Linked DNA regions of Pontiella desulfatans. The protein of the gene in region 1 interacts with the protein of each later gene in a pairwise test. Links are inferred from orthologs where the notes say so. Each region holds a gene or a part of one and is shown on either strand. Other genes may lie near its edges. The genes, in order: E9954_RS23555 and recJ.

What was found.
Region 2: the proteins of E9954_RS23555 (region 1) and recJ interact in binary tests that used the Escherichia coli proteins (3 or more experiments, as listed by UniProt). The link is inferred for Pontiella desulfatans from one-to-one orthologs.

The regions. Positions count from the first base shown.
Region 1 is NZ_CAAHFG010000003.1:579,502-592,504, forward strand. The notes cover bases 8,710-11,648. They hold E9954_RS23555 (DNA topoisomerase 3), read right to left. Parts: upstream 11,264-11,648; coding sequence 9,155-11,263; downstream 8,710-9,154. Other genes in these bases: E9954_RS23550 (DUF6557 family protein), read right to left, coding at 8,710-8,960; E9954_RS23560 (hypothetical protein), read left to right, coding at 11,357-11,648. In the rest of the region: rpmH (50S ribosomal protein L34), read left to right, coding at 135-272; rnpA (ribonuclease P protein component), read left to right, coding at 284-781; membrane protein insertion efficiency factor YidD, read left to right, coding at 811-1,044; membrane protein insertase YidC, read left to right, coding at 1,066-2,808; rpoN (RNA polymerase factor sigma-54), read right to left, coding at 2,942-4,360; rph (ribonuclease PH), read left to right, coding at 4,798-5,580; E9954_RS23540 (flavodoxin family protein), read left to right, coding at 5,657-6,157; E9954_RS23545 (IS1634 family transposase), read right to left, coding at 6,287-8,068; more of E9954_RS23550, read right to left, coding at 8,370-8,709; more of E9954_RS23560, read left to right, coding at 11,649-12,847; E9954_RS23565 (rhodanese-like domain-containing protein), read right to left, coding at 12,860-13,003.
Region 2 is NZ_CAAHFG010000003.1:1,146,406-1,163,210, reverse strand. The notes cover bases 6,388-9,374. They hold recJ (single-stranded-DNA-specific exonuclease RecJ), read right to left. Parts: upstream 8,743-9,374; coding sequence 7,033-8,742; downstream 6,388-7,032. Other genes in these bases: E9954_RS25220 (nucleotidyltransferase family protein), read right to left, coding at 8,771-9,374; E9954_RS25230 (NAD(P)-dependent oxidoreductase), read right to left, coding at 6,388-6,902. Outside these bases: E9954_RS25250 (sodium:solute symporter family transporter), read right to left, coding at 1-513; E9954_RS25245 (glycoside hydrolase family 3 C-terminal domain-containing protein), read right to left, coding at 578-3,181; E9954_RS25240 (SHD1 domain-containing protein), read right to left, coding at 3,191-5,047; E9954_RS25235 (sugar phosphate isomerase/epimerase family protein), read right to left, coding at 5,087-5,899; more of E9954_RS25230, read right to left, coding at 5,919-6,387; more of E9954_RS25220, read right to left, coding at 9,375-10,165; E9954_RS25215 (STAS domain-containing protein), read right to left, coding at 10,193-10,534; E9954_RS25210 (sugar transferase), read right to left, coding at 10,546-11,280; E9954_RS25205 (ATP-binding SpoIIE family protein phosphatase), read right to left, coding at 11,281-12,921; E9954_RS25200 (Hpt domain-containing protein), read right to left, coding at 12,924-13,274; NAD-dependent DNA ligase LigA, read left to right, coding at 13,527-15,575; E9954_RS25190 (hypothetical protein), read left to right, coding at 15,575-16,171; E9954_RS25185 (L-serine ammonia-lyase, iron-sulfur-dependent, subunit alpha), read left to right, coding at 16,633-16,805. UniProt on the Escherichia coli protein: Single-stranded-DNA-specific exonuclease.

The DNA.
Region 1 (13,003 bases):
GCAATCCAAGCATCCCGCAATTCATTCACAATCGGTAAGATTGCGAGGCACGCAAAATCGATGTAATTGGATTTGACAACCGGCGATATGTTGGTAGTTTAGCCTGCTTTTTAGAACACAAAGGGAATTTAGAGATGAAACGCACATACAATCCTTCGAAGATCAAGCGCGCCCGCAAGTGCGGATTCCGCAAGCGTATGGCAACTGCCGATGGCCGCGCCATCCTGAAGCGCCGCCGCCAGAAAGGCCGCAAGCGCCTTACCGCAGTTTAATTGGAACCCACATGCCGAAGCCCCACGAGAGGGAGTCGGACTGCTCCATCGACTCAAGCCCGCCGAAAAGCGGGCTTGATCGTTGTTTATCCAAACAGCAACGCCTCACCCGCTCCTCGCTCTTCTCGGAAACTTTTTCCCAGAACCGGAAATGGGTTGGGCGTTTTATGGTTCTGTGGCTGCGTAGCGGCGAAGGTGCCGCGCTCCGGTTGGGCGTGGTGACCAGCAAGAAAGTCCACCTGCGGGCCAACAAGCGCAATCTTGCGCGACGCCGCCTGCGCGAAGCCTACCGGAACCTTCGCCCCTATTTCTCCGGCGATTTCGACATCATACTGGTCGGACGCCGCAGCATACTCGGCGCCGAGTGGAGGGAGGTCGTCCGCGAAATGCTGAAACTGGCGCAAAAAGCCGGATTGATCACCGACGAAAACCTGAACAACGCCGAGCTGGAATTTTTTCACCACGAAGGCGCAACGCACCCGAAGGGCATTCAAAACAAGCCTTCGTGAACGTCGAGGCTTCGTGGTAAGAAACTTTGATGAGAAACCCCGCCGTCAGCGTGTTGATCGTGTTGGTCAAAGGCTACCAGAATATCGTCAGCCCTTGGCTCGGGCAACGCTGCCGCTTCCATCCCACCTGCTCGCAGTATTGCATTGAAGCCCTGAGGCAACATGGTATGGTTTTCGGTCTTTGGCTTGCGGCGAAAAGAATTTGCAAATGCCATCCGTTCCATCCGGGCGGGTTCGACCCGGTGCCGAAACCCAAGAAATGATTTTCCGAGAAGAGAGATGCTATGAATAAAAAAGATTTAGTACCCGTTATCCTGTTGGCCCTGTTGATCCCGGTTTGGATGTTCATCGACCGCACCTTCATTGCGCCGAAATATCCTGCCAAGACCCCGGTTCCAGCCGAGCAGGTGGTTGAGGCGACCCCGGTGACCACCAACGCCGCCGCATCGGCAGACGTGGTACGGCCGGAAGCTGCTCCCGTTGTGGCCGAAGTCGAAGAACCTGCCACCGAAGAAATCATCGAGACCCTGGAAAACGGGAAAGTCACACTGGAGCTCAGCTCCTGGGGCGGCGGCATCAAATCGGCCACCCTTCAGGATTATCCCGAGCTGAACGAGAAGGATAGTGCCCCGGTTGAAATCGGATTCGACAAAGCCGCTCTGGCCTATGAAGGATTGGCTGGCATCGGCGCCAACGAAGCCCTCGCCATCCGGAAGGCAGGGGACGGCCGGTCGGTTACCTTTTCAAAAACCCTGGATTCCGGCCTGGTCTACCAGCGCACGGTCTCCTTCACCAACGACTATGTTCTGACCATCAGCGACCGCTTCACGAACCCCGGGGCCAATGCCGCCACGCTCGACGACGCCCGCATCCTGACCGGGCGCATGGAAAACCCGGCCGACATGAAAGCCATGAAAGGCGTCAGCATTCTCGGTGTCGATTCCTTCACCCCGGCCGGCGGTGTCAACTATTGGGGCAAGAAGCTCCATAAGCTGCACGACAAGAACGGCCCCGTTTCGATCGATCTCGTCCCCGAGGAAATGAGCGGGGTCGAAGTCGATTGGGTTTCCACCAAAAACAAGTTTTTTGTCCAGATCCTGCGCCCCGAAGAGCCGGTGGCAACGATGGCGATCCTTTCCTCCCGCGATCCATCCCAAAAGGGGGTAGTTCCGGAGGACATCGCCTCTGCCCTGGTATTCAAGCAACAGGTCATTGGCGCGGGGGAAAGCGTTGCCAACAACTACACCTATTTCATCGGCCCCAAGAACTATTCCGTCCTGAAGGATTCCGGCTACAGCATGGAAAAGGTGATGGAGTTCGAGACCACCGGCGCCTTTTCCTTCATGAACTGGCTGATGGAACCGGCGCGCCGCTTCCTGCTCTGGACGCTGAACAAATTCTTTGCCGTTATCCCGAACTATGGCGTGGCCATCATCTTGCTAACCCTGCTGATCCGCATCCTCTTCTGGCCGCTGACGCACAAGAGCACCGAAAGCATGAAGCGCATGCAGGAGATCCAGCCCGAAATCAAGGCGCTGCAGGCGAAATACAAGAAAGACCCGCAGCGTATGCAGCAGGAGACCATGAAGCTCTACAAGGAGAAGAAGGTCAACCCCATGGGCGGGTGCATTCCCATGTTCGTCCAGATTCCGGTCTTCATTGCACTGTTCACCGTTTTGCGCAACGCCATCGAGCTGCGCTATGCCGGCTTCCTCTGGATCGCCGACCTCAGCCAGCCGGAAAACCTGTTTGCCGGAAGCATCCCATTCGTCGGATCACTCAACATCCTGCCCTTGCTGATGTCCGTCTCGATGATCTGGCAACAAAAGCTCTCCTCTCCAGGCACCGCCGCAACGCCGGAACAGCAGCAGCAACAGAAGATGATGATGTTCATGATGCCGATCATGATGCTGTTCTTCTTCTACAGCATGCCGTCGGGCCTCGTGCTCTACTGGACGACCAGCAACCTGCTCATGATTGCCCAGACCGGCTTCCGCAACCTGCGGAAGAAGACCGTGAAGGCGTAGGAACAAAGGGTTAAATCCAGAAAAACGCGGTTCAGCAATGGCTCGCGTTTTTTGTGAATGCGTATTGCGTATTGCGAGGATTTCTCGCGATCAGATAGGCTATTGCAATACGAAATACGTAGTACGTAGTACTTTAATGTTGCTTCCGCAAATGCGACGGCAGGATGCGAAGCTGGTCGCGGTATTTGGCGACCGTGCGTCGGGCAATCTGGATCCCTTGCTCCTCCAGCAACTTGACGAGCTTGGCATCGGAATAGGGCTTTTTCTTGTCCTCTTCGCGCACAATGACGCCCAGTGCCGCCTTGACGCTTTCGTTGGAGATGGCTTCCCCGCTGGACGTCATCACGCCGGGCTTGAAGAAATATTTCATGCTCAGCAGGCCTCGCGGCGTCTGCATGTATTTTCCGGCCGTGGCACGGCTGATGGTGGTTTCGTGGACTTCCAGCAATTCGGCAACCGTTTTCATGTTGAGCGGCTTCAGGCGGGAAACTCCGTGATCAAAATAGTCGCGCTGGATACGGACGATTTCCACCGCAATGCGGTAGATGGTATCCATCCGCTGGTCGATGCTTTGAATGAACTGCTTCGACTTGGCAATCTTTTCGCGGATGTAGGTCTTAACCTCCTTGGAGGTCTTGGGATCCTTGAGCATCTGCAAATATTTCTGGCTGATGAAGAGCCGCGGATAAGGCTTCTTGTTTTGGGTGATGACGTATTCGCCATCCTTTTTCTCGACGATGATCTCGGGCGTTACATATTCAATGCGCTCTTCGGAAAAGTTCCGCCCGGGCTTGGGATCGAGCTTGCTGATCGCCTTTGCGAGTTCCTTGACCCGATCCACGGTCAGCCCCATGGCTCGGGCTATGTCTTCGTATTTGTGGCGGCCGACCAAGTCGAGATGCAGGTCGATCATCTGGTATTCCTGCGAGTTCTCGCGCCCCTTCCGCTTCAACTGAAGCAACAGGCATTCACGTAGATCGCGGGCTCCCACACCGGCCGGGTCGAAGTCGTGGATCGTATCCAGGATCTTATCGAGGGTTTCCGCCGGGAAGTTGGGCAATGCCAGAAGATCTTCGACATCGAGTTGGAGATAGCCATCGTCATCGATGTTGCCGATCACGATCTCGGCAATCTTCTTTTCATAGTCGTTCAACCCGGAAAGCGAGAGCTGGTCGAGCAATTGGTCGTGCAGGGATGATGCCTCCGACAAGGAATCCATCATGTACTGGTATTTTTCCTCGGCGTCTGCGCCGCCGGAAATCTGGCCCCGGTCCTGGAAGCTGTCGAACTCTTCGCCGAGCGCGGCGAGTTTTTCGAATTCGTTATCGAACTCGTCTCGATCAACATCCTTGGTGCCCTGTTCGATCTCGATCTGGGCATCGGCCATTTCCTCCGTGGCCTCAAGGGTCGGGTTTTCAGATAGCTCCTGCTTGATCATCTGTTGAAGATCGAGAAGCGGCATTTGCAGGATTTCCAACGATTGGAAGAGATGCGGAGCAAGAACCTGCTGCATCTTCATTTCCTGGCTTAAAACTAGTCCGGGGTGTGCCATGCCAAGCAATGTACCGATTCGCTTGCATATCTCAAGCCAAGGTTTAGAAAAGAAAATGGAGACGGCCGTGGCATTCGGTTCATTGCAGTAGCCGGTTATGGTGTGGCGCTATGCAAATGTTCAGTGCGATCCGGGGGTTCCGCGCGAGTTGAATCAATGGCGGGACTCATTCCCCTCCCTTTGGGGCGTATCTGTACTTTCAGCGAAGCGGTTATTGAAAAGATACCCGTTCCTATGCGGCGGGGGTGCGTCATTGCGCCTGGGGCATGCGGACCGATCACGTTAGGGCCGCGTTCGGGCCGGTTGGGGAGCCCCCCCCCATTGCCCGGACGGAAAAACTGACGGCCGTCAGTTTTTCCGTCCGGGCGGGGCGAAGCCGGTTCCCGGGACTGTTTCCCGTTGCAATGGGTGCACATCTTCGCCATCCTGCGCGGACTATGAAAAAAGAAATCAATCTAAGTGGGGGCATCGATCTGGATGCCGTGGTGGAAAATTCGGGGAAACGTATTGATGGTCGCGCGGCCGATGAGCTGCGCCGGGTCAGGTTTACGAAGGATTTCATAACGTCGGCCAAGGGATCGGTTTTGGTCGAAATGGGCAATACGCGCGTCATCTGCAACGCCAGTGTGGATGAAAACGTTCCGGGTTGGATGCGCTACCAGAATGTGCCCGGCGGATGGGTGACGGCGGAATACAGCATGTTGCCGGCTGCCACGCAGGATCGTACGCAGCGCGAGGCTTCCAAGGGCAAGATTGGCGGGCGCACCATGGAAATCCAGCGTCTGATCGGGCGTTCCCTGCGCGCTGTGGTCGATCTCCAGAAACTCGGCCGCCGCCAGATTTTTCTCGATTGCGATGTCATTCAGGCCGATGGCGGCACCCGTACCGCTTCCATCACCGGGGCCTACGTTGCCCTCAAGCTCGCGGTTGCGCAACTGCTGAAAGAGGGGAAGATCAAGGAAGATCCGGTGGTTGAGGGCCTGGCCGCCATCAGTTGCGGCATTAATAAGGCAGTGCCGATTCTCGACCTTTGCTACCTCGAAGATTCCGCCGCCGAGGTGGATGCCAACTTCGTCATGACCGAGTCCGGGAAAATCATCGAGGTGCAGGGCACCGCCGAAGGTGCTCCTTTCAGCAAGGATGAGCTCATGCAAATGATGACCCTCGCTGAAAAGGGGATCGGCGAGCTCATCGAGATGCAAAAGGCGGTGCTTGGCTGATTTTAAGGCTGTTGGATTTACAGGGGGCGTTGGATTGGGGTAGGAAAGACACAATTAAACGAAACGAGGTAGTTCGATGAAAATTTTAGTCGCCTATTCAAGCAAGACCGGCAATACGAGAAAACTGGCCGAGGCCATTCACCTGGTCTTGCCGGATGCCGATTTGTGTCCCATGGCTTCCGCGCCCAATCCGGCCCAGTACGATCTCATCTTCATGGGATGCTGGATCGATAAGGGCACGGCAGACCTGGAAGCCCAGGCCTTCATGGCCAAGATCCATGACAAACCGGTGGCTTTGTTTTTCTCCCTCGGGGCCTATCCGGATTCCGCGCACGCCGCCGAATGCCAGGAGACGGTATCCGGACTGTTGGCGTCCTGCTCGGTTGTGGATCGTTTCATGTGCCAGGGCGCCATTGATCCCGAGTTGATCGAGTGGATGAAGGCGCTCCCGAAAGACCATGGCTACGGCCCCACCGACTCGCGCAAAAAGCTTTGGAAGGATGCCGAAACCCATCCGGACAAAGACGATCTCAAAGCCGTGTCCAATTGGGCCACCGGCGTCCTCGCCGCGGTTTAGAAAAGGTGCGTAGTTCCGCCATTAAAAGGTATGTAGTCCCGCCTTTAGGCGGTTCCGAGGACTAGAACGCTTCACTAACCCGTCTTTCGCTATTCGCGGGTAAAAGTGCCTTGTTTATTCCATTTCTGTTCATAGGTCTGCACTACATTTCTTTTTCAGCTCTTCAAGCCGAGGGGGCGGCTGGTCCGGTAGCGTCAGGTTGAGCTGGTGCAGGAGAAGCTGGAGATCCTTTTCGGGCTGGGTGTAGCGCGGCAGGATCAGGTTGCGGCCGTCGGTGGTGGGCAGGTGCACGTCGATCATCTGCATGGCTTTGAACTTTTCGAGGATGGCGCGGGGCGTGAGCCCGGGGGCCTTTACCTTGGCCCGCTGCTTGAGCGTGACCTGCAGGCAGTAGGAGAGGAAGCTGACGAAGATATGCGATTCGATGCGGACGTCTTTCTGGTGGTAGACGGGCCGGATGTTGAGGTCGTGTTTGAGTTCCTTGAAGGCCTGCTCGACTTCGGTGAGCACGATGTATTGTTTCCACAGCTCTTCGGGGTTGCCGGCGGTGAGGTTGGTGCGTAGCAGGTAGGTTCCCTCGCCGCGCCGGGCCTTTCGTAGTTTCTGCCGGTTGAGGCGGAAGGCGAAGGTGTCGGAAGTGACGGGTTGTCGGGGTTCGGGGAGCTGGATATCGATTAGTCCCCATGCTTTTCCGGCGTCCTGCCTGGCGGCACCGAGCTTGAGCAGCAGCGCGTCGCGTTTGAGGTTTTTCATGCCCCGGATCTGGTGCAGCCGGTTCCAGAGCTTCTTGAGTTTGCGCCGCCGCATGGATTGCTCCTTATCGCGCCGTCCGCCGCTGCGGGTGAGCACGTAGAGGTCTTCGCCGGCGCGGGCGAGCTTGACTTCGATTTGTTCCTGCACTTTTTTCCACGGCTCGGCGAAGAGCTGGTCCTCAAGTTTGGTGAGCCGTCCGCGCGGGGTGCCGACGAGGTAGCTCGCGCCTTCAGCGCGCATCTGTTCGAGGGCGTCTTCGGTGGGGATGCCGCGGTCCATGATCCACAGCCGGTTCATCCTGCCGTACTGCTTTTCGATTTTGCGGAGGAAGTCCGGCAGCGTGGTTTTGTCGGAGGTGTTGCCGGGCATGACTTCGTAAGCGACCGGGAAGCCTTCGGGGGTGACGATCAGCGCGATGACGACCTGTACACAGTCAGATCGTTTGTCGCGGCTGTAGCCGAAGCGCTTGAGCCCGTCGGCATCCTCCGGCGGGTCGCATTCGAAGTAGGTGCTGGTGAGGTCGTAGAGCAACACGTCGTACGAGGCGCCGAAGAGATCCGCCCACCGTTGCTTCAGGGAGGAGAACAGGCCGGCCTTATGTTCGCAGAGCTTGTCGAGGCAGCGGTAGAGCGTGTCCTTGGCAGCCACCGAATCGTCCTCGCCGAGCAGGTCGGCCATGGCGCTGTTTCGGAACCAGTCGCGGTGCAGCCGCCATTCGCTGCCCGGATCGAGCAGGCGGTAGGCGACAAGGGTTTTAAGCACGTTGATCCATCCGGTACCTTTGCGACTGTCCGGCAGGCGCGGTCCCCAGAACGAATCGAGTTCCAGCTGGTTCCAGAGTTCCATGGCCAGCCAGCAGCCGCCCCACTGGCGGGGATGGCGCAGGGTCATTTGACTGAGCCGGATCTGGACGGGGTTGGCCACCTCCGGCGGGGGCATCCGGTCGTCGGGGAACAGGCTCATCTGCTTGACGCAGTCATGCGACTCGTCCAGCACATCCAGGGCCGAACACCACTGCGCCTGCTGGCTGTCATTGAGTTCGCCCAGATAGAGCAACTGACGTTGATGTACGCCCCGGCGCGTGCGGACACTTTCCACCACACTCCAGTAGCGATGTTCCTTACCGTCCTTCAACCGCTTGTGGCATCTCAAGTACATGCCCTTATTTTTCCATAGAAAACAAAGTCGTCAACGGGCAAGGTCTGCACTACAGCCCGTTTTGGAACACGCACCCCGGTAAATAAAGGGCAAAACGGCGTACGCACCCTCTAAATTAGTCGTTTTCAGGGTCGAATAGCGAAAGACGGGCTAATGAAATGCCGACTCCGTTTTGTAGGGCTGGAATAGGCAACGCCTTTCCGACCTCGGCGCGATGCGAAGAAAGGTGGGCCGAAGCAGCCCCACGCATGCGACCATTCGCTCCCTGCAATTATTGACGGTATCACATTCGTTTGCCCCTCTAGCTTTCGTCCTGATCATCGCGGTTGAACTTGTCTTTCAGCCTTTGCTTCACGTCTTCCCACGGGATCAGTTTTTCCTTTTTCTCCTCATCCGTCATTGCGGCGATTTCGGCAACTCTTCGATCCAGTTCTTTCTTTTGTTCCTGTATGGATTCCTCCTCGAAACCGTGCCAGGTCATTTCCCATAGGCAGTGGGCCAGGATGTCTTCGTCGGAATAGTGTTCTGCTGTTGCTGCGTCGATTTCCATTCCCAACCATTCGTTCCATGGACTGAGTGAAAGGGCATAGGAGGTCTCGCGGTTGGCAAAGGTGCCTTCTGACGCTTGATTCATGTACTGGAAGTCGTCCTGTTCCTTGTTAAGGGTTCCATCTTTCCCGCTCACTTCAACAAAGGGCTCATCGTCCAGCCCTTCGCGGAAGGTCTGTTGCACGATAATCCGCATGCGGGTTTCCTCCGGTGCAACGAGGCGTAGCGAATTGAATGCCGCCTCGTATTCCGGCAATTGGTTGGCTTGATCCGGGTACAGTTTGGCGAGTCGGTTGGAGAGTGCCGCCCAATCGATTCGATGGAAAAGGTCGTACAACGTCATGGTAGTTCCTGGGGATGGGATTCTAAATGGGAATCAAAACGATGTGCTCGTACAGCGAGGCCTGCAACCAGCTTTCCTAGCAGCTGGGTTGGATTGGCGCCTTGAAATTCGTCGAGTTGGGCTGAATACAGTGCAGGCATTATCTACCGTCCAATTCTCTGTTTTGGTTAAGTGAGGAGCCTGGCATGCGTATTCTACCTCTTCTTCGCTGGGCGGCCTTCGTCTTTGGCGCTCTTCTGGCGGTCGGCGGAGGGGAGGTCGATGTCCATCAGGTCGCCCTGGGTGCTGAGGAGCAGAAGCCGCAGCTGGTCTTCGATGTGGATGGCGTAGGGCAGAACCCTCATTTGCAGAAGGACCTGCACTTGGTTGCGGGTAAGGTTGATGCCTTTGTATTCCATGGGCAGGACAAAGGAGCATCCCTCTTTCCATCCGGAACAACCATAGGCGGTCTTTCCTCGGATAACTTTTTTCCCGCATAGTGGGCAACTGCCCAGTTGATCCATGTCCAGTTTGGTTGATGTGCCGTTTTCAATCAGCCCGCGCGTATAGCCGACGATGCCGTCCATGAAGTCGGAAGCCTCTCCTTCGCCGCGCTCGATCTTCTTGAGCTGCTCTTCCCATTCGCCGGTCATTTCGGGCGACTTCAGGAGCGGGTCTTGGATGAGGGCAATCAGGCAGCGCCCCATGTCGGTGGCGCGGATCTGCTTTTTCTCGCGGCGGATATAGTTGCGGCGCAGCAGGGTCTCGATGATGGCGGCGCGGGTGGCGGGCGTCCCGATGCCGCGCTCCTTGAGGGCTTCGCGCAAGGAGTCGTCTTCAACCCATTTCCCGGCGGCTTCCATGGCCCCGAGCAGGGAGTTTTCGGTGAAGGCCTGGGGGGGCTTTGTCTTGCCTTCGCGGGTGGAGGGTTCGTGGTTTCCACTTTCGCCCTTCTTGAATTCCGGCAGGGTCTGGTCGTCGTCTTCGCCCTCGTCATCGGGCTTTTTCTTTTTCTTCTTTTTGGGGAAGAGCACCGTCCAGCCGGGTTCGACGACGACGGTGCCCTTGGCCTGGAACTTCACCTCGGCACTCTCGCCACCGACGGTGGTGATCTTCTTGAGGCAGATGGGATAGAAGGCGGCGATGAATTGGGTGGTGATGGCGTTGTAGACCATCTGTTCGTTGGGGCCGATCGATCCGGGAATGATGCCGGTGGGGATGATGGCGTGGTGGTCGGTCACTTTCTTGTCGTCGACGATGCGTTTGGTGAAGGGCAGTTTGGCCAGGTTCAATGGCGCGATCTGTTCGGCGCGCATGGATTTGAGTTTTTCGAGGATGCCGGGGATGCGCGGCTTCATGTCGGCGCTGAGATAGCGCGAGTCCGTTCGCGGGTAGGTGACGAGTTTGGATTCGTAGAGGTTTTGCGTGGCGGCCAGCGTGTCGGCGGCGGAGAGGCCGTGGCTTTTGTTGATCTCGCGCTGGAGCGTGGTGAGGTCGAACAGTTGCGGGGGTTGCTCCTTCTTCTGTTTGCCGCTGACGCCGGTGATGCCGAAGGGCTGGCCGGTGATTTTATCGAGCAGCTCCTGGGCCTTTTCGGGTTTTTCGAAGCGGTCGCCGGTATATTTGAAAACGGTTTCGCGGTAGCGGGTGGTCAGCTCCCAGAAGGGCTTGGGGCGGAACTTCATGATTTCGTCGTCGCGCTGGACAATCATGGCGAGAACGGGGGTCTGCACGCGGCCGATGCTCCAGAGCACGCGGTCGTCGCCGGAGGCGAGCCGTCCGTGCCGGACGGTAAAGAAGCGCGTGGCGTTGAGGCCGACGATCCAGTCCGACTCGGAACGGCACTTGGCTGCGGCGTAGAGCGGGTCGTAGTCGTGCCCGTCCTTGAGGTCCTTGAAGGCTTCCTGGATGGCGTCGGGCGTGAGCGAACTCAGCCAAAGGCGCTTGATCGGTTTGTCCTCGCACGCGCTCAGGGCGAGGATATAGCGGAAGATCAGCTCGCCCTCGCGTCCGGCGTCCGTGGCGCATACGATTTCCTCGGCCTCCTGGCAGAGCTTCTTGATGGTGGCGAACTGTTCGGCCACGCCGGGGTTCTCGATCAGCTTGAGCTGGAAGGCGTCCGGAATGAAGGGGAGGGAGTCGAGCCGCCATTTGCGCAGCTCGGGATCGTATTCGCCGGGGTCGAGCAGGGTGACCAAATGGCCGAACGCCCAGGTGATTGCACAGCCGCGCCCTTCGATGTAGCCGTTTTTCTTCTCGGTGATCTTCAGGACGCCAGCGATGTCGCGCGCAACCGATGGTTTTTCTGTGATGACGACTTTCATAGGGCGGAAACGTAATTCGTAATGCGTAATTGGATTTGAATGCGACATATTGTACATTGGTCGGGTTCTGTTCAATCAATTATGGAGATGGGTATGGTTCGGGTCGTGTTTAAGTTGGGGGTTCTGGGGATGTTGCTGGCGCTGGCGCCGGTATGCGCGGCCAACGAGATTGTGGTACTGGGCCAGCAACCGGTGGCCGAGTTCAGGTTGCCCGATGGCTCCGTGCTGAAGAATGCGTTTGTTTGGAAGCGCAACTTCGAGGGCATCATGATCGTCCACGACGATGGACAGTTTTTCATGAACTTCAAAACCCTGCCCGACGACTGGAAGGCCGCTTATCTCGGGGAAGATGCCGTGGAGGAGGAAAAGGTGCCGGTGCCGGTGACGGTCTCGACGGACGACCGCTACCGGGCGGCCGCCGTGCTTGCGCGGGTGCCGGGCCTGAGCGAAGATGCGCAGACCTGGTTGCTTCGCGAGGGTTCGGACGAGGAAACCAAGCAGCTGGGCTTGTCGTTGGCCGTTTTCCAATGCCTCCTTTCGAACGAGCGCGAAATGGCCAACCGCTTCTATCTGATCACGGAGGAGCTGGGCTATAAGATCGATGCGCTCAAGCTCGACAAGATTTTCAACAAGTGCCCGGAATGCGATGGCAAGAAGGAGTATGAGCAGGATTGCCCCTCTTGCGAAGGCACGGGCGAGTGCGTCGAGTGCGCAGGCACGGGGTTGGTGAAGGCCGGGCTGGGGAAATCGAACCAGGAATGCAAGGCCTGCGAAAAAACCGGGGACTGCCCGCAGTGCGAAGGCAAGAAGCGCCTCGTGCTGCCCTGTGCGAACTGCCGCGGGCGCGGCGTGTTGCTTGATCAGCGCTATTGCGAAGTCAACCGCTACCATCTCGTCCGCACCATCAGCATGTTGGTCGATGGTGAAATCCTGGCGGTCACCCGTGATGAATCCAGCGGGGTTCCCAAGGTGGTGGCCGGCTTGCCCGGGCTGAAGGAAGAGGCACTGGGTTTCTATCTGTCGGAGCAATACAACGGCTCCATGGATACCAACATCCTGGCGGCCTGCGTCATGCAGACGTTGCTCAAGGACAGGCTTCCGGATGCCGACCGCTTCAACCTGATGCTCGAGGTCCGGTTCCCGAAAAACAAGGTGATGAAGATCGGCGACTACATCAAGGTCTGCAAGACCTGCAAGGCCAGTGGGCAGATCGAGGAGGATTGCCCAACCTGCTCCAAGGAGAAGCAAAAGGGTAAATGCCCGGAATGCACTTCGAAAACGCAGGCCCCGGCTCCAACGAAAGGCGGCGGCTCCAAAAAGAGCGCGGCCAAGACCCAGCAATCCACCTTCGACGAAGATTGCGAGGTGTGTGGCGGAACCGGCATCTGCCCCGGCTGCGAAGGCGCGGGCAAGGTTCTTGTTCGATGCGAAGAGTGCAAGGGCAGGGGGCGCCTGTTCGAAAACCTCCGCGCCGAGGTCAAGCTGGAGCTGCTGGTCAACTCACTCAACGACTACCATGTCGCCTGGCTCAAGCACCAGGAAGAGGCCCGGAACGCCCCGCCGGCGGAGCCCGCCGCCGAATAAAGCCGTAACGACTTAGTCGGGCGCCATCAGCTTGCGCATGCGGTTGAGGCTGCCGGCGTTCACCACGTTGGTGTAGCCCGCGTTTGCCAGAGCTTCCTTCGCCGCGCCCGAGCGCGCCCCGCTGTGGCAATAGACAATGATGCTCTTCGACTTGTC
Region 2 (16,805 bases), 570 kb from region 1 along the record:
CCAGGAACCGCCGAGCAGCGTCATGGCGATCATCACCGCGCCAAGGATCAGAATGATCTGATACATCTTCGCCCCGAACACGCCCGACATGAAGACGGAGATCGTATAGAGCATGATGCCGCCAAACAGGATGTTGAAAATGAGCGGCAGCCAGTTGAAGATTTGCTCGCTGGAATTGCCGAACCGGTCGCGGATGGCCTCCACCGCCGTGATGACGCGCAACTGGCGGAAACGGTGCGCCGTGAACGCCAGGCAGACCAGCGTGGCCACCGTGTTGCAACTAAACAGGATCAGCAGGAAGGTGCCGGTTTCATAGGCTTTCGCCGCACCGCCGGTGAACGACCACGCGGAGAACGAGTTCATGAAGGCAGAGCTGCCGACCACCCACCAGAGCATGCCGCCGCCGCCGCGAAAGAAGTCCGATGCCGTTTTGCTGAAGCTCTTATAGATCGGCCCCAGCGAAAGCATGAACACCAGATAAACGCCAATTACAATGTAGTCGAAATTACTCATATCGTTCCTATCCTCTCTTCAACACCCAGCCACCGGGAACGGAGGCCTGCGTGTCTTCTTGTTTTTAAAATTCGCCGCGCCCTTGAACCTGGAGTTCGAGCGTCTGCCGGATATCTGCGGAAGAGGCGCCAACCCGGACTTCGAACCCGCCCGGTTCAACCACATATCCCCCACCCTCGCCATCCCAATGGCGCAATGCATCGACCGGAAACTCCAACTCCACCATCGCGCGCTCCCCGCCGCCAACGGCCAACCGCTGGAACGCCGCGAGGCTGTGGATCGGCTGCGAGACGGAAGAGGCGAGATGCCGGACATAGAGCTGCACAACCTCTTCCCCATCGACCGCCCCGGCATTGGCTAGCTCGAAGGAGACGCGGAAGATGCCCGCGTCTTCGGACGCGGTTAATGCTCCATATTCAAATCGGGTGTAGCCCAGGCCGTGGCCAAATGCATAGAGCGGCTCCCCTTCAAAGAACCGGTAGGTGCGGTTGGCCATGCCGTAGTCGTAGTAGTGCGGTAGGTCTTTGGTCGAGCGGTAGAAGGTGAGCGGAAGCTTGCCGGAAGGGTTGCAGGCGCCGAACAGCACATCGGCCACCGCGGTGCCGCCCGCCTGGCCGGGATACCACGCCTGCAGGATCGCCGGCAGGTTTTCGGCCTCCCACGGAAAGGCCACGGCCCCGCCGCTGCTGTTGATGAAAACCACCGGCGTTCCGGTGGCGTGGAGCTTCTTGAGCAACGCGGTCTGCACCGGCGGCAATTCGATGAAGGTGCGGTCGCCGCCGTTGAAGCCCTCCATGTTAACCGGCATCTCCTCGCCTTCGAGCTCGCCGCTGATGCCGCCGAAATAGAGCACCACATCGGATGCGGCGGCCAGCCGGAGCGCGTCCGCGAACCAGGAGGGATCGATTTCGGGATCATCCTTCGGCAAAGCCAGCGGACAGCCCACGTCGTAGATGATTTCGACCGCGTCTCCGAGGGCGGCGCGAACCCCATCCAAAAAGGTGACGGGGGCGGAGGGATCGCCGTGGTAGTTGCCCAGCAGCGCCGGAACCGAATCGGCGTTCGCTCCGATGACCGCCACCTTTTTCAGCGCGGATTTTCCGAGCGGCAGGATGCCGTCGTTTTTCAGCAGCACCAGCGATTTCCGCGTTGCCTCAAGCGCAAGCGCCTGGTGCTCCGGCGAGTCGTTTTGTTCCAGCGTAATCTTCGACCAGGGGTTCATCGCCGGTGGATCGAACATGCCCAAACGGAAGCGGGTACGCAGCAGGCGGTGCAGTGCGCGGTCGATCTCTTCGTCCGAAACGAGCCCTTCCTTGCGGGCGGTGAGTAGGCTGCCGAAGGTGACGCCGCAATCGAGATCGCACCCGGCCTTGACGGCGAGGGCAACGGCCTCCTCCGCCGTTCCCACATGGCGATGGTGGGCATAGACGCTGCGGATCGCGCCGCAGTCGGCCACGACATGCCCGTCGAACCCCCACTGCCCGCGCAGCAGCTCGGTCAGCAGGAAATGGCTGGTGTTGCAGGGTTCGTCGTAGAGGCTGTTGTAGGCGCCCATCACGGCTTCCACACCGCCCTCGCGCACGGCCGCCTCGAACTGGGGCAGATAGGTTTCGTAGAGGTCGCGCGCGGTTGGCGAAACATCGAAGGAGCGCCGTCCCGGTTCGGGGCCGCTGTGGGCGGCATAGTGCTTCGCGCACGCGGCCACTTTCAGATAGGTTCCGTCGTCGCCCTGCAGGCCCCGGATGAATTCCACGCCGAGGCGGGCGGTCAGGAACGGGTCTTCGCCATAGCTTTCCTGGCCGCGCCCCCAGCGCGGGTCGCGAAAGAGATTGAGGGTGGGCGACCACATGGTCAGCCCCTGGTTGCGGTGGTAGACCGGCACCTTTCCGAGCGCGTTGAACTTGGCGCGCGCCTCGGTGGAGATGGCATCGGCAATGCGGCGCATCATCGGCGCATCCCAGATGGCGGCCATGCCGGTGGCCTGCGGGAAGACGGTCGCATAGCCGTTGCGGGCCACGCCATGGAGGCATTCGTTCCAATAGTCGTAGCCCGGCACGTCCAGCCGCTCGATCTGGCCGGCGGCATTGACCAGCTGGTCGATCTTTTCCTTGGGCGACATGCGGCGGATCAGGTCGTCCACCCGTTTTTCCAAGGGGTGGGAGGGATCGTTGTAAACCGGCGGTTCATCCACGTGCGGGACGATGCGCGCATCCGGATCGACCGCATCGGCAAGATCCCTGGCGAGCACATGCGCCACCACGTCGCCGGCCTCATCCTTCACCGTGATGGCATTGAACTTGGCCTCCTGCACCCGGCCTTCGAACTGGACGGCGAGCGGCCCGCGCTGGGCATCGCCGAGGTGCTCCACGGTTCCGGAAACGCGGTAGGGCTGCTTGAAACCGCCGGCCGCCACCACCAAATCCAGATCCTGGGCCAAGACGGCGTTGCCGCACTGGATGTCCATCACGCGCTGCCCCACCCCGTCGAGCACCGCCTCGACGAGATCGATCTCCACCAAATAGGCCCCCGGCTCCAATCCCGGAGCCGATGCAATGAACGAGGTGCCCGAGATTTCCTCCACATAAACCTCGGGCTTTCTGGCATCGAAGGCGCCGAGGGTCTTGGAATGCCTAATGTCGCCACTAAGCGAAAATTGAGCTTTGATCACGATGTTTCCTTAATATCTCGTGGGTTTGGGACCGGTGGGGTAGACCCGCTCGCAGCTCTTGTCGAGGAACTGGCCTACTTGTCGCTCCTGCAGGGTTTCGAGGTTGTCGTACAGCCAGTTCGCCGTCGAATTGTAGGCGACGATTTCGCCGCGGACGTCGGTGACCAGCACCAGGCTTTCGGCCACGCGCATGCCGCGGCGGTGGTCCATCAGGTCGTAGTCCATCAGCTGGACGGCCCGCTTCCCTTCCATCCGGAAGGCGCGCTTGTTCTCGGCCGTCGGGGTGAAGTGCGCAACCTGGTGGTCGAGCAGCTTGTATTTGTCGGCGTCGAGATACTGCTGGCCGAACGCATAGTATTCCACCTTCAGCTCGTGGTCGTAGGCCATGGAGTTTTCCTGCTTCAGCTTGGCCCCGAAGGTCCATTCGAGGACGCGCGGCGGGGTTTCGTTGAGGTAGGGCGTGGTTTCGATGAACACCTGCTTGCTCGAGCGAAGGAAATCGACCGAGAACTTCGGCGGATTCGAGATCTGGATATAGTCGATGTCTTCGGCCGAAACCTCCGCCACGGGCACCTTGACCTGCTTGCCCTTGGCCGAACGCAGCACGACATCGTTGCCGATCTTGGTGATGTATTCGGCTTCGACGGTCTTGCCGTTGTTAAGCGTCCACAACCGCATCTTGGAAGGCTCCTCCTCCGCCCCGGGCTCCGGGGCTTCGGCCTCCTGCTCGGCCACCACCGCGGTGTTGGTGTTTTCGGGCACCAGGTAGTCCCGGAAGATGGGGCCTTTGAAAACGTCGGCCTCGCCCGGAACGAGATGCTCGAGGATGGCATCGGCCAGGTCGTGCGTGGTTTCCGCCGTCTTGAACATCGGGAAGATGCCGCGGCTCTGGCGGTTGTTTTCGTATTCCGCGTCTTCGACCTCCACCGTCAGCATCGAGCAGAAGGTGCCGCCCGGCACCTCGCCGACGATCACCTCCATGTCCACCGGCTCGCCGGCCTTGAGCTCGATCCAGTCGCCGCCCCAGGCCAGGTTGTTGCCCATGTAGAACTGGCGGTTCTTGGTGGCGTTGCTCACCCACTTCCCGCCGATCAGGTAGGTGCCCCGGTTGTTATCCTCCCAGCAGGCGTTGAGCACGATCTCCCCGTTCACCCGCACCGCCAGGATATCGTCGCCCATCCCCCAGAAACGGAACTTGATATCCTCCGGATAAACCAGCTTCCCCTTGTAGTGGACCATCCACGCATAGCCGATGGTGTCGGCTTCGTTGAACGCGGTCGGCGCAACCGACGAGCGGATCGGCGGCATCATGAAACTCGTCGCATACCGCTTGTTCGGCGAGCGGTAGTAGCGGCTGATCGACGAGGGCTTCCAGCCGCTGGAATTAAACTTGATCATCGCGTCCACGAACTGGACATCCGACATCGGGATCGGGCGGCCGGCGCGGTCGCGCTTGAAATCGTAGAAGGTGCCGACAAAGTCGTTGCCGATGGTCTGCCCGCCGCCGAAGACCGTCATCTGCTGCAAATCCGGCAGCAGCTCGAACCCGCCGATGTCCCCGACCAGGCCATCCGCCATCCCGCTCATTTCCGGCAGCTGGATGTCCGGCATGCTGGCGCGCTTGACCTTCGTCACGATGCGGGTGGTGGGTTTCGGCTTGGCCGTCTTCTTCACCTTCACCTTCGGCTTCTTGAGCTTCATCTTCGGGCGGTCGACCGGCTTCGGCGGAACAAACTTCGTCTCCTCCTTCTGGTGCACCGTGAACACCACCAGCATGCCGGCCAGCAGGAACGCCGCCGCATGCACCAGCAAACTCACCACAAACCCGCTCGGAGCCCCCTTGTTTATTTTTCTACTGTTTTTCATGGCGGAATGTTCGACCTTCCGTCGAAGGTCTTGGCGGAATCAAACGACTACCGTCTCGAGCTTTTCCTTCGGCAACCAGGCCTTGAGGGCCGCGGCATCCCGAAGGAATTGTTCGGGGTCGTCGCCGCGAACAAACTCAATCAAGGCGTAGTGCTCGCAGGAAGGATCGAGCGGCACCTGGAAATAGGTTTCCCAATCCGCCGCCCCCTCTTCCAGCGGCCGGCGGTTGGTGGAGTCGCCCCACGAGCCGGCGCCCGGGCTGAACAACCAGTGGAACACGTGCAGGTTCAGCACCCGGTCCGACAACTCCTGCAACCCCGCCAGCCGGTACGCGGGATCCGTCAGCCAATAGATCGGCTGCCAATAGGTGAAAAGGTGGGAATGGTTGAGTTCGTTCAAGACGTCCAGCGTGGCGGCATTGCTATCGGAAAGCGTATTGGCGTGGAATTCGAGCGCGAGCTTGATCCCCTGCGCCTTGGCGGCATCGAGCGCATGGCGCATGCCGTCAACGACCGCCTCGCGCTCGCTGGCGCTTACGGCATCCGAAGGCTTGTGGCCGGCCCAAATGCGGATCGTGTCGGTCCCGAGCGCCATGGCGCTTTCGAGCACCGGCTCGAAGGGATCGGGCTTGCCCGCGGCATCGACCACCTTCCAATACGAACCGTAGGAGGAAACCTCCAACCCGGCATCGAGCGTCATCTTGCGGACATCGGAAGCCACCTCGAGGGCGCCGGGCGGCACATGGACATCGCCCCCCCACTCGATCGCGTCGAGCCCGGATTGCCTAACCAAAGAGACCAGTTTCGCGGGATCCAACTGGCGCAGCGTTATTGAACAGAGTCCTGTTTTCATCGTTTGCATGCCTTCCATACTAGGCCATCGACCTTACGGTTTCCAGATCCACTTCATGTTTCAACGCTTCGCCGGCGGCCAAGCGCTTGTATTCGTCAACCATATAGTCGGCCATGCGCCGCAGCTCGGTTCCCTTGGAACCTGCAATGTGCCCGCTCAACAGAATATTCGGCACGGTATAGAGTTCCGACCCATCGACCGGGGGCTCCGGGTGCTGGACGTCGAGCAACGCGGTCAGGTCCGGGCGCTCCTTCATCACCTGGATCAGCTCGGGTTCGTTGACCTGGCGGCCGCGGCCGACGTTGATGAAGGTGGCGCTGTCGAGCATGCTGCCGAACAGCTTGCCGTCGAAGACGCCGACGTTGTCGTCGCGGTCGGGGAACAGGTTGACCACGGCCACCGAGGTGGAGAACGCCTCTTCAAGCGAAACCGTCCGGTTGGACTCGCGCGAGGGCACCACGACGACCTCGAGCTTGTGGTGCGCGAGCAGTGCCTGGAGATGGTTCGAGATGGTGCCGTTGCCGAGGATGGAAACGCGGTTGTCGTAGTTGCCGTGCCCACGGTGGTTGTTGCCCATGAAGGTGGAGTCGTGGTCGACGCACTCGCGGCTGTTGCGCCAGAACCCGGCACCGGCGAGCAGCACCTGCGCCAACGCCAGTTCGGCCACCGGAACCCCGTTGGCTTCGATGGCGCTGCACACCTTGATCCCGCGCTCGAGGTAGGGAACGGCAAAGTTTTTCACGGAACCGGCGGCATAAAGGATCGCCTTGAGATTGGGCAACCGGTCGATTTGCTCCTCCGTCAGATCCAGCATGCGCCAGGTGCAGAAGACCACCTCCAGATCCTGGAGATTCCCCACCTCGTCCTCAAAATTGTCTGGCGTAACCAGGACGGGATACAAATCGGATATTTCAGCGACCAATTGCTGGCGGTCCGCATAGACCTGATCCACCATGTCGGTGTTGCCCACCGGATCCACCCTGTTAAAAAATGCCGTCTTCATTATTTCTACCTCTGCCATCGGGTTAACGTTGCCAAGCGCCTGTTCCTTTGCGCCATTCATGAAGTATCTATATATAGTCGCTTAACCCTGGCAAGGCCACCGGCCATCTGGTTTCCCTGTTAACCCCGGCCTATCCGGACGCCCGGATGTCCTGAACCTGCAACTGCAGGCTGGAGTTGCCCATCCACTGGTTTTCCTTGAGCGTGAAGGCCACATCGACCTCGCCGGCGGGCAGGTTTTCCAGCGGATAGTTGAAGGCGATGGCATCGAAGGTTTCCCCGGCGGCCACCAGCGAGAGTTTCAGGTGGTTTTGCCCCACCACGCGGGGGCTGCCCGACACCCGCAGCCGCCGCACGGCCCAGACCGGTTCGGGGTTTTCCTGCCCGAAGGGATAGAGCCGCTTCAGCTGTTCCAGGAAATCCCAATCCACCTCTTCGGGCGCCACCTCCGCATCGATGTGCAGCACGGGCGAAAGGTCGGTTTCGCCGAGGGTTGCGGCCACGGCGGCATTGAAGGCGGCCTTGAAGGCCTCCAGTTCACCGGGTTTCACTTCGAGCCCGGCCGCCATTTTGTGGCCGCCGAATTTGGACAGGCATACCTCGCAGGCCAGCAAGCCTTCGAGCAGGTTGTATTCGTCGATGCTGCGGCACGAGCCGCGCGCGGAGCCATCCTCCTCGATTCCCATGATGATGGCGGGGCGGTTGTAGTGGCGGGCCACGCGCGAGGCAACAATGCCGACCACCCCCGGATGCCACCCCTCCCTGGCAACGACGAGTCCAAAGTTTTTCCCGGCGGAAAAATATTCATCGATCTCCGCAAAGGCCTCGTCGGCCATTTCGCGCTCGATGCGCCGCCGCTCGGCGTTGGTGTCGTCGAGCAGCTTGGCGATGCGCTGCGCTTCGCCGGCATCGTTGGTCACCAGCAGTTGCAGGGCCTGCATCGGCTGGCCAATCCGGCCGGCGGCATTGATGCGCGGCGCGAGCTGGAAGCCGAGTTGGAAGGTATCGGCCTCCCCCTTCACGCCGGCGACGTCTTTGAGGGCCTGGAGCCCGACCCATCGGGTCCACCCGAGCTGGGCCAGGCCGTGGCGCACGAGGATGCGGTTTTCGCCCACCAGCGGAACAATGTCGGCCACGGTGCCGAGCGCGACAATATCAAGATAGTTTCGCAGTTCGAGCTGGATGGCCGCAGGCTTCCCCTGCCCCCGCCCAAGCTTGACGAGCGCATGGGCCAACTTGAAGGCCACCCCGACCCCCGACAGGTTTTCGAGATCGGGTTGATCGCCCAGCTTGGGGTTGATCAAGGCATAGGCCGGGGCCGTTGTTTCCTCCGGCTCGTGGTGGTCGGTAACGATGACATCGATGCCGAGTTGCTGGGCGTAGGCCACGCTCCCGACCGAATTCACGCCGCAATCGACGGAAACCACGACCGTTGAACCATGTTCGGCGAGGCAGCGTTCGAGGGCATCCTGCGAAAGGCCGTAGCCTTCATCGAGCCGGTCGGGAATGAACGCCCGCACCCGCCCCCCAAGGGCGGTGAGAATACGGGTGAGCAGCGCCGAGGAGGTGACGCCGTCCACATCGTAGTCGCCGAATACGGTAATGGATTCCTGCCCGTCGATCGCCGCCCACAGCCGGACGGCCGCCTTTTCCATGTCGGGCAGCAGGAAGGGATCGGACAGCCCGGACAGGCGGGGATTCATGAACGCGCCAACCCCGTCCGCATCGTGGAACCCGCGTTGCACCAGCACACGCGCAATCGGAAGCGGGAGCCGGGCCTGGGCGGCGATGGACTCGGCGAGCGGCAGGTCGGTTGGATGGATGTTCCACTGTTTGGGCATGGTTCGATCTTCCAATCGGGAAATAGGATTATTGCCGACCGGCCGAGAGGAAACGGGTTAAGAGGGCTTTGATCAGGATCTTGAGGTCTTCATAGAGCGACCGGATATGGGCGTACCAGAGTGAATCGATCAGGCGATCGGATTCCTTGTTATAGTCCTGGTAGCAGAATACGCCGGGATAATATTGGCGCAGCTGCTTGACGATCTCGCCGTCTTCCGGATGGCGCATGGGGGGCTGGCCGCAGAGAAAGAGCCGCCCACGCAACACCAGCAGGATCCAGGGGAAGCGATCGAGCGAAAAGCTGCGGAACAGGCGATAGGCCACCGATTTCTTGTTTAGGACCTTGCGGAAAACCGGAAGCTTGATGTAGCCGGTGCGGGGATCGTGGAACGATTCCAGGCTGAACCGCCCGACACGGATGAGCTTCACGATGGGATACAGGATGCAGAACGGAACAACCTGCACCAGAGCCAAACCAAGGGCCACGAACCAGAGGATGACGTAGCGGAGGAGGTCTTCCGTCCGCGTCTCGGTCCGGTTTCGCGCAATCAGCCAGGAGTCGTCGATTTGCACCATGGTGCCGTCGCTGGGGTCGATCACCCGGTTGCCGGCCACGATCTTGTTGCGGATTTCCAGGTTGCGGCCAATGTAGGTGTCGTCGAGGACAAGGCAGTCGGCCAGCTCGCTGTGGGCATCGACAATCACATGGTTGCCCACCACGGCATTGGCCCCCACGGTGGTCATTGCGCCGAAGCGGCAGTCGTCGCCCACCATGATGGGGGCCACGAGATGGCTCGAAGGCGGCGTCCGGACGTTGTAGCCGATCGAACTGCCATCGTTTGCGGAAAAGCCCGCCGTGACATAGCGGGAGAATTCGCCGGCGATCATTTTCATGTTCAGGTCGAAATAGGCGGCCGCGGAATCGATGGCAAAGGGGTGGAGATGGATCTGCTCGAGCCCATGGCCGGAACCGGGTTGCCCCTCCAGCAGGGCCTCCACACCGTTACCGGTTGAAGAAAACAGGAAATGGATTTCGCCGTGGAAGTCATGTCGGCAAGCATCGAGCGCTTTGAATCCGGATGGACTAAACGCCTGCCTGCGCCGCATGAAAAACGGATGGCCGAGGTAGAACAGGCCATCGCGGCAGAGCGCGGAAATGGAACGCAGGTATCCGGCCGGCGATTCGCTGGGGCGCGCAAAGATATACTGCACGTCCACATTCCACCGGTCGCCGTTCCGCACGAAATCCTCGATCGCCTTGGCCTCGTCGCCCCCCAGGATCAACTGGACGGACTTGATGCCCTGGTCGGTGCACGCCTCCAGCCAATAGTCCAGCAGGGGACGGTTGGCAACCGGCAGCATGGGCCAGGGCACATCCCCGAAGGGTTCTGCCCAGGCACATGCAGTTGAGGTATTGAGCACGGCAATCATCGGAGCGGGAGACGGAAACTATTCAAACGCCTTCAGGGCGTCATCCACCGTATCGTAGATTTCGAAGACCTTGTAGGCCCGGGTGATTTCGAAGACCATGCGCGGTTTTTTCTGGAGTTCCGCAATCTTCATGTCGCCCCCCTTTTCACTCACGCGCTTCAGCACGGCGATCAGGGTTCCCAATCCCGCCGAGTCCATGAAATCGACCTTCCCGAGGTCGAGCACGAAGTCCTTCACATCGCCTTCCGCTTCCTGCCAGCCGGCAAGTTGGTCGCGGAATGCATCCACCGTGGCGGCCGTGAGCGCCTGGTCGACCTGCACGACGCCAATCCCGTTTTGTTTGGTACAAGTTACCACCATATCAATTCTCCCTAATAAGCCCCGCGGCCGAACAACACGGCGGGGATGGTTTTCAGCATGATTACAATATCCTTGAAGATGCTCTGGCTCTGTATGTACTGCATATCCAGGCCGACCTGCTGGTCGAACGGCAGGTCGGAGCGGCCGCCGATCTGCCATAGGCAGGTGAGGCCCGGCTTGACGTGCAGGCGCTTGCGGTCGGCCAGCGAATAGGCCTTGACCTCCTCCGGCAAGGGCGGGCGCGGCCCGACCAGCGAGAGATCGCCCACGAGCACGTTGAAGAACTGCGGGATCTCGTCGATGCTGGATCGCCGCATGAACCGGCCGCAACGCAGTACGCGCGGATCGTCCTTGAGCTTGAAATTGATTTCGTCCTGTAGATCGTTTTGCTTGCGCAGCTCCGATTTCAACTCCTCCGCCCCATTGACCATCGAGCGGAACTTGTGGAACCGGAACTCCTTACCGTTGAGACCCACGCGCTTCTGCGTGTAGATGACCGGGAAGCCATCCTCGACCAGGATGCAAAGCGCCGCCATCAGGAACAACGGGAAAAGCACCACCAGCGCGACCAAGCTGGCTACGATGTCGATCATGCGCTTGAACACGAGCAGACTGCGCAGCATGCCTTCCCAAAAAACCAAACGGAAGCGCTGCTTCAGTTTCAGGATCTGAACATCCGCCTTGGTGACGGGTATATCCATCCGGGCAAACATTTCTCGCCTGGCCTTATAAACCGGTCGTTCCATCTATTCCTCCTCCCCGTCGATGATGGTGCAATAGGTCAGGTTCTGCATCTGCACCCGGTAGCGTTCGATGCGGTCGGTGATGGCGTTGGTGATGGCCAGGCCCCGACCGCGCTCTCCCATGTAGGCTTCGTCCAGCTCGCGGTTCAACGCCTCCTCCAAATCCCATTCGGTCCCCTCGTCACGCAGCACCAGCTGGCACACGCGCCCATCGATGCGCAGCTGGAGCCAGAACGAATCGTCCTCGTCCAAGCCGCCATGGTCCACCAGGTTCGCCCCCAGCTCCATCACCAGCAGGCGCAGCATTGCGGCGGTCTCCGGCGAGATGCCCTGCGACACCGCCGCCGATTCCGCCTGCTTTGCCGTATCCGACACGAGATAAATATTCCGCGGCACCGTCTGCTCAACCACGATCTTGAGCGGATCGAGCATGTGGATGGAAATCGCGGTGCAGTCGTCGCCCGCAATGTCGTAGTGGTGCGCCTCGACCTGGTCGAGCAGTTCGGCCGCCTTGTCCGACAACTCCGGCCGGGCCACCACCTCGGAATAGATCTTCGCCATGCACTCCCCGCACTCCTCGCCGGTGGCCCGGTGGCGTGCCTCGAGCAAGCCGTCGGTGAAGAGCAGCAGATAGGAGTTGCCCTCGTCCCGGATCACGATTTCGTCCTTCTCGCCATAGGGCCGTTCCGACCCAAATGGAAAGCCGATCGGCGCTCCGCCGCGCACCTTGAAAACCGCCGTATCAACCGGAACACCGTTGCGGATGAATACCGGGTTCGGGTGCCCGCAGTTCATGCAGCGCCACTTGAGGGTTTCCGGATCGTGGATGGCCATGAACATGGTGGCGAAATAGGAGGGGTTGTCGATGCGCCGGCGGATCACCATGTTCAACGCGTTGCAAACGGCGGCGGGCCCCTGGTCGGCATAGCGGTGGATCATCTCGCTGGCGGTCGCCTTCAGCAGCGAGGCAATCATCGCCGGCGCCACCCCATGGCCCGAAACGTCGGCCACATAGACGCAATGCTTGCCGTCCGGCAACGGGATGATGTCGAACGCATCACCGCCCACATCCATGCAAGGACGGTAGGCTATGCGCACCTCGAAGCGGTGCGAGAAATGGGGGATGTCGGAAAAGAGCGAACGCTGGATGGTGCCGGCCAGTTCGAGATCCCGCGAAACGCGGTTGTTCCACTTGGTGAGTTCGTCGTTGCTCTTCTTCAGCGCCAGGGCATTGCCCACGCGCAGCACCAGTTCGCGCGGGTTGAAAGGCTTGCGGATATAGTCCATCGCCCCAAGCTCGAAACCGGTCTCGATATCCTCGATTTTCGATTTCGCCGTCACCATGATGACCGGGATATCCGCCGTTCGCGGTTCGTCGCGCAACAAGCCGCACAGCTCGAAACCATCCATCTGCGGCATCATGACATCCACCAGAATCAAATCCGGCGTCTTCTGGAAAGCAACCGACAACCCCGACGGGCCGTCATCGGCATCGAACACTTCGCACCCGCGCGCCTCGAGCAGCTTGCGCAGATAGAGGCGGTTCGGCAACTCGTCGTCCACCACCAGCACCCGGCCGGACAGGTTTTGCAAGAGGCGTGATGTTGTTTTTCCAGAAAGACTGGTTTGGTCGGTCGAAATCATGCCTAGTCCAGTGTCGCCATCCAACGGGCCATGGCATCGACCATGGGCTTCGCATCGGCAAGGCGTTCATCCTTGGCCAGGTTTTCCACCTCCAGCCCCAGCACCGAGATTTCCGGCAGCCCCATGGTTCCGCCCATGCCCTTGATGGAATGGGCCGCCATGCGCACCATTTCCAGATCGGCTTGGGCGATGCCGTCCTGCAGCTCGCCCGTCAGGCGGCGGATCTCCTCAATGAAGACCTCGACCAACTCATCGTCCACTTCATCCGTATCGACCACAAACTGATCGATGCGGGAATCCAGATTGGGGATCAACTCCGCCACCCACTCGACGTTTCCAGGAATATTCGCCATATTTTCCTCCAGCATAAAAATGTTGTTCAAGAACCTTAAGATCATATCAGCATTCAGAATGGAGGCAAATCCGCAGTCGATCAATTTCCCGCCCCCGTTTTGCCGCCCCCACCGAACATCATACTTATGCAAGTATGATCAGACCACCTGTTGCCCCAGGCACATTATACCGACCGCGATTGACCCGATTTGCCTGATTCGGTAAGTTCACCGGCATGATCGCCCCAACCCGAACACCAGGATCCGCCAAACATGACAACAGATGACCCCAAGCAACGCATCATGAAGCTGCGCACGGAGATCGAGCGGCACAACCGCCTCTACTACATCGACGCCGCGCCCGAAATCACCGATCGCGAATACGACGCGCTGCTGCAGTCGCTGGACGAGCTCGAAAAGCGGTTCCCGGAATTCGCCAGCGCCACCTCCCCCACCCAACGCGTCGGCGGCGCGCCGCTGGATCGTTTCGAGAACGTCCAACATGCCGTCCCGATGATGAGCCTCTCGAACACCTACTCGAAAGAGGAACTGGTGGAGTTCGACCGCCGCATCCGCAGACTGATCCCGGAAGAGACCTTCGACTACATCCTCGAACCGAAGATCGACGGGGTTGCGATTTCGCTGCGCTATGAAGACGGAGAACTGGTGCGCGCGGTGACGCGGGGCGACGGCGCCACCGGCGACGATGTGACCTCCAACGTTCGCACGATCAATTCCATCCCCCTGCGCCTGTCCGACCTAATGCCCCCCGCCGTGCTGGAAGTACGCGGCGAAATCTACATGGACACCGCCGGCTTCGCCAAACTGAACGAAGAGCGGCAGGAAGCCGGACAGGAACCGTTTGCCAACCCGCGCAACGCCTGCGCCGGGTCCCTCAAACTGCTCGACCCGCGCGAAGTGGCCAAGCGCCCGCTCGATGCCATTTTCTATGCAACCGGCCAGCTCGACGGCATCGCCTTCGACACCCATGAACAAATGCTCCAGACCTTGAAGGGTTACGGATTGCGCATTACACCAAACTATTGGCTTAACGATACAATCGAGGAAATCCTCGACCAGCTCGATGCCCTCGAAGCCCTGCGCCACGAATTCCCGTTCGAGATGGACGGCGGCGTCATCAAAGTGAACGAGCGGCGGCTTTACGAGGACCTCGGCTACACGGCCAAAAGCCCGCGCTGGGCCGTGGCCTACAAATACGAACCGGAACAGGCCGAAACCACGCTGCATGCGATCTCCATCCAGGTGGGCCGCACGGGCGTTCTCACCCCCGTGGCGGAATTGGAACCGGTGCAGCTGGCCGGCACCACCGTCAAGCGCGCAACCCTGCACAACGAGGATGAGATCCGGCGCAAGGACATCAAGGTCGGCGACCGCGTGATTATCGAGAAGGCCGGCGAAATTATTCCGGCCGTGGTGAACGTCGTGAAAGAGAAGCGAACGGGGGCCGAAACCGAATTCCGCATGCCGACCGCCTGTCCGGTCTGCGGAAGCGAAGTGGAAAAGCGCGAGGGCGAGGTTGCCCTGCGTTGCATCAACCTCCAATGCCCGGCCCAGGTCAAAAGCTGGCTCACCCATTTCGCATCGCGCGGGGCGATGGACATCAATGGCCTCGGCGAATCGCTGGTTGAGCAACTGGTGGATGGCGGACTCGTCAAGAACCCCGCCGAGCTATACGCGCTGCAAAAGATTGAAGTGCTCGGACTCGAGCGCATGGGCGAGAAATCGGCCGAGAATCTCATCAAAGGCATCGAGGAGAGCAAGAAGCGCCCGTTCGAGAAAGTGCTGTTCGGCCTAGGCATCCGGCACGTGGGCAAGGGCGCGGCCTCCATACTGGCCAAGGAGTTCAAGAACATCGATGCGTTGATGGCCGCCGACATCCAACGCCTGGAAACCATTCACGACATCGGCCCCATCGTCGGGAAATCGGTTGTGGAATATTTCGTGTCCGATCAAGCCCGGGGCGTGCTCAACCAGCTTCGCGAAGCCGGCGTAAACTTCGAACAGGCGCAGGCCGGCGGCAGCAATGAACTGGAAGGCCTGACCTTCGTGCTCACCGGTTCCATGGAATCGATGTCGCGCGAGGAAGCGGGCGACAAGATCCAGGCGCGCGGCGGCAAGGTCAGCGGTAGCGTCTCGAAAAAAACCAGCTACCTCGTGGCCGGGGAGAGCGCGGGATCGAAGCTGGCGAAGGCGGAAAAGCTGGGCGTGACCATCCTTAGCGAGGAGCAGCTGCTGGCCCTGCTCGGCTCCGACGAAAAACTCAAGGATCAAAAGGCCGGCCAGCTGGGATTCGAGTTCTGATGTATGTCCGCAAGTCAGCGCCCGGGGTACGGAATGGTACGGTTCAGAAAAAGAACAACCACACGTATACCTACGCCGACAAGTTCGTGATCAGCCGCAATACGGCCTGGCGCGGCTACCGGCACGTCGTTACGAAACGCGACGTGCACGACTTCCTCGAAATCGTCCCCGACTGGGAGCACGGCCACCATGGGGTCGAGTGCATCCATCTCTCCGGGGGCAGCAAGGAGGTGTGGGGATCATACAAATATTTCTACGATACGCGGACGGGGATCATCATCCTGCCGGCGTGGCACAAGGAGTTTTGGTTCGACATCAACGCGTGGTATTTCGAGAAAAACCGCTACATCTTCGAAAAGCTACGGCTAAGTTACGATAGGAATGGGGACGACTACCACTGCCGCTTCACGACTAAAAAGGCCAAGGCCTTCATGCTGCTGCATGTATTCCTGCACGAGCTCGGGCACCATTTGGATCGGATGAACACCAAGGCCCGCAAGGAACCGGTGAGGGGCGAGGAGTTTGCCGATCAATATGCCGACCAAACCTGCGAACGAATCTGGGACGCCTACTGCGACCGCTTTGGACAACCCTAACCGCCCCACAACTGGAGGGGCGCACAGCTCGGATGGAACCTCGCCCTCCCAATGTGGAGCGGGCTTTCTTGCCTGCTCATGGCCGGGCTGGGCAGGACTTTGGCAAAATGATTTAGAGCAAAATGATTCTCGGTGCGGACGGAGAGATTTTACAGGACGATTAATGACAGGACTATTTCCGGTGCGGGCGCAGGGGAAATTAGTGTTCATTCGCGGTTAAGCAAATGATCCTGTCATTCCATTATCCTGTCTTGTGAATTTTACGCCTCCTCGTGGCCATCCCAACGCCTGCGCTGCCTTGCTGGAGGGGCGCACGCCGTGCGCCCGGGCGGACGGCGTCCGCCCCTCCACGCCCGGCTCGGATGCAACCTCGCCCTCCAGCTTCGGGGCGGTGGGCGGACCCCATGGAAAACCTGATGCCAAAGCTTGGGGAGCGATGGGTTGCCATGCATACTCACCGAATGATCGTTAGCATATTCAATGATGTGATCGGCCCGGTGATGCGCGGCCCTTCGAGTTCCCACTGCGCCGCCGCCCTGCGCATCGGCCGCCTCGCGCGCGAGCTGATGGACGGGGACTTCAACGACGTGCTGGTGGAGTTCGACCGCGCCGGCTCGCTGCCGACCACGCACGA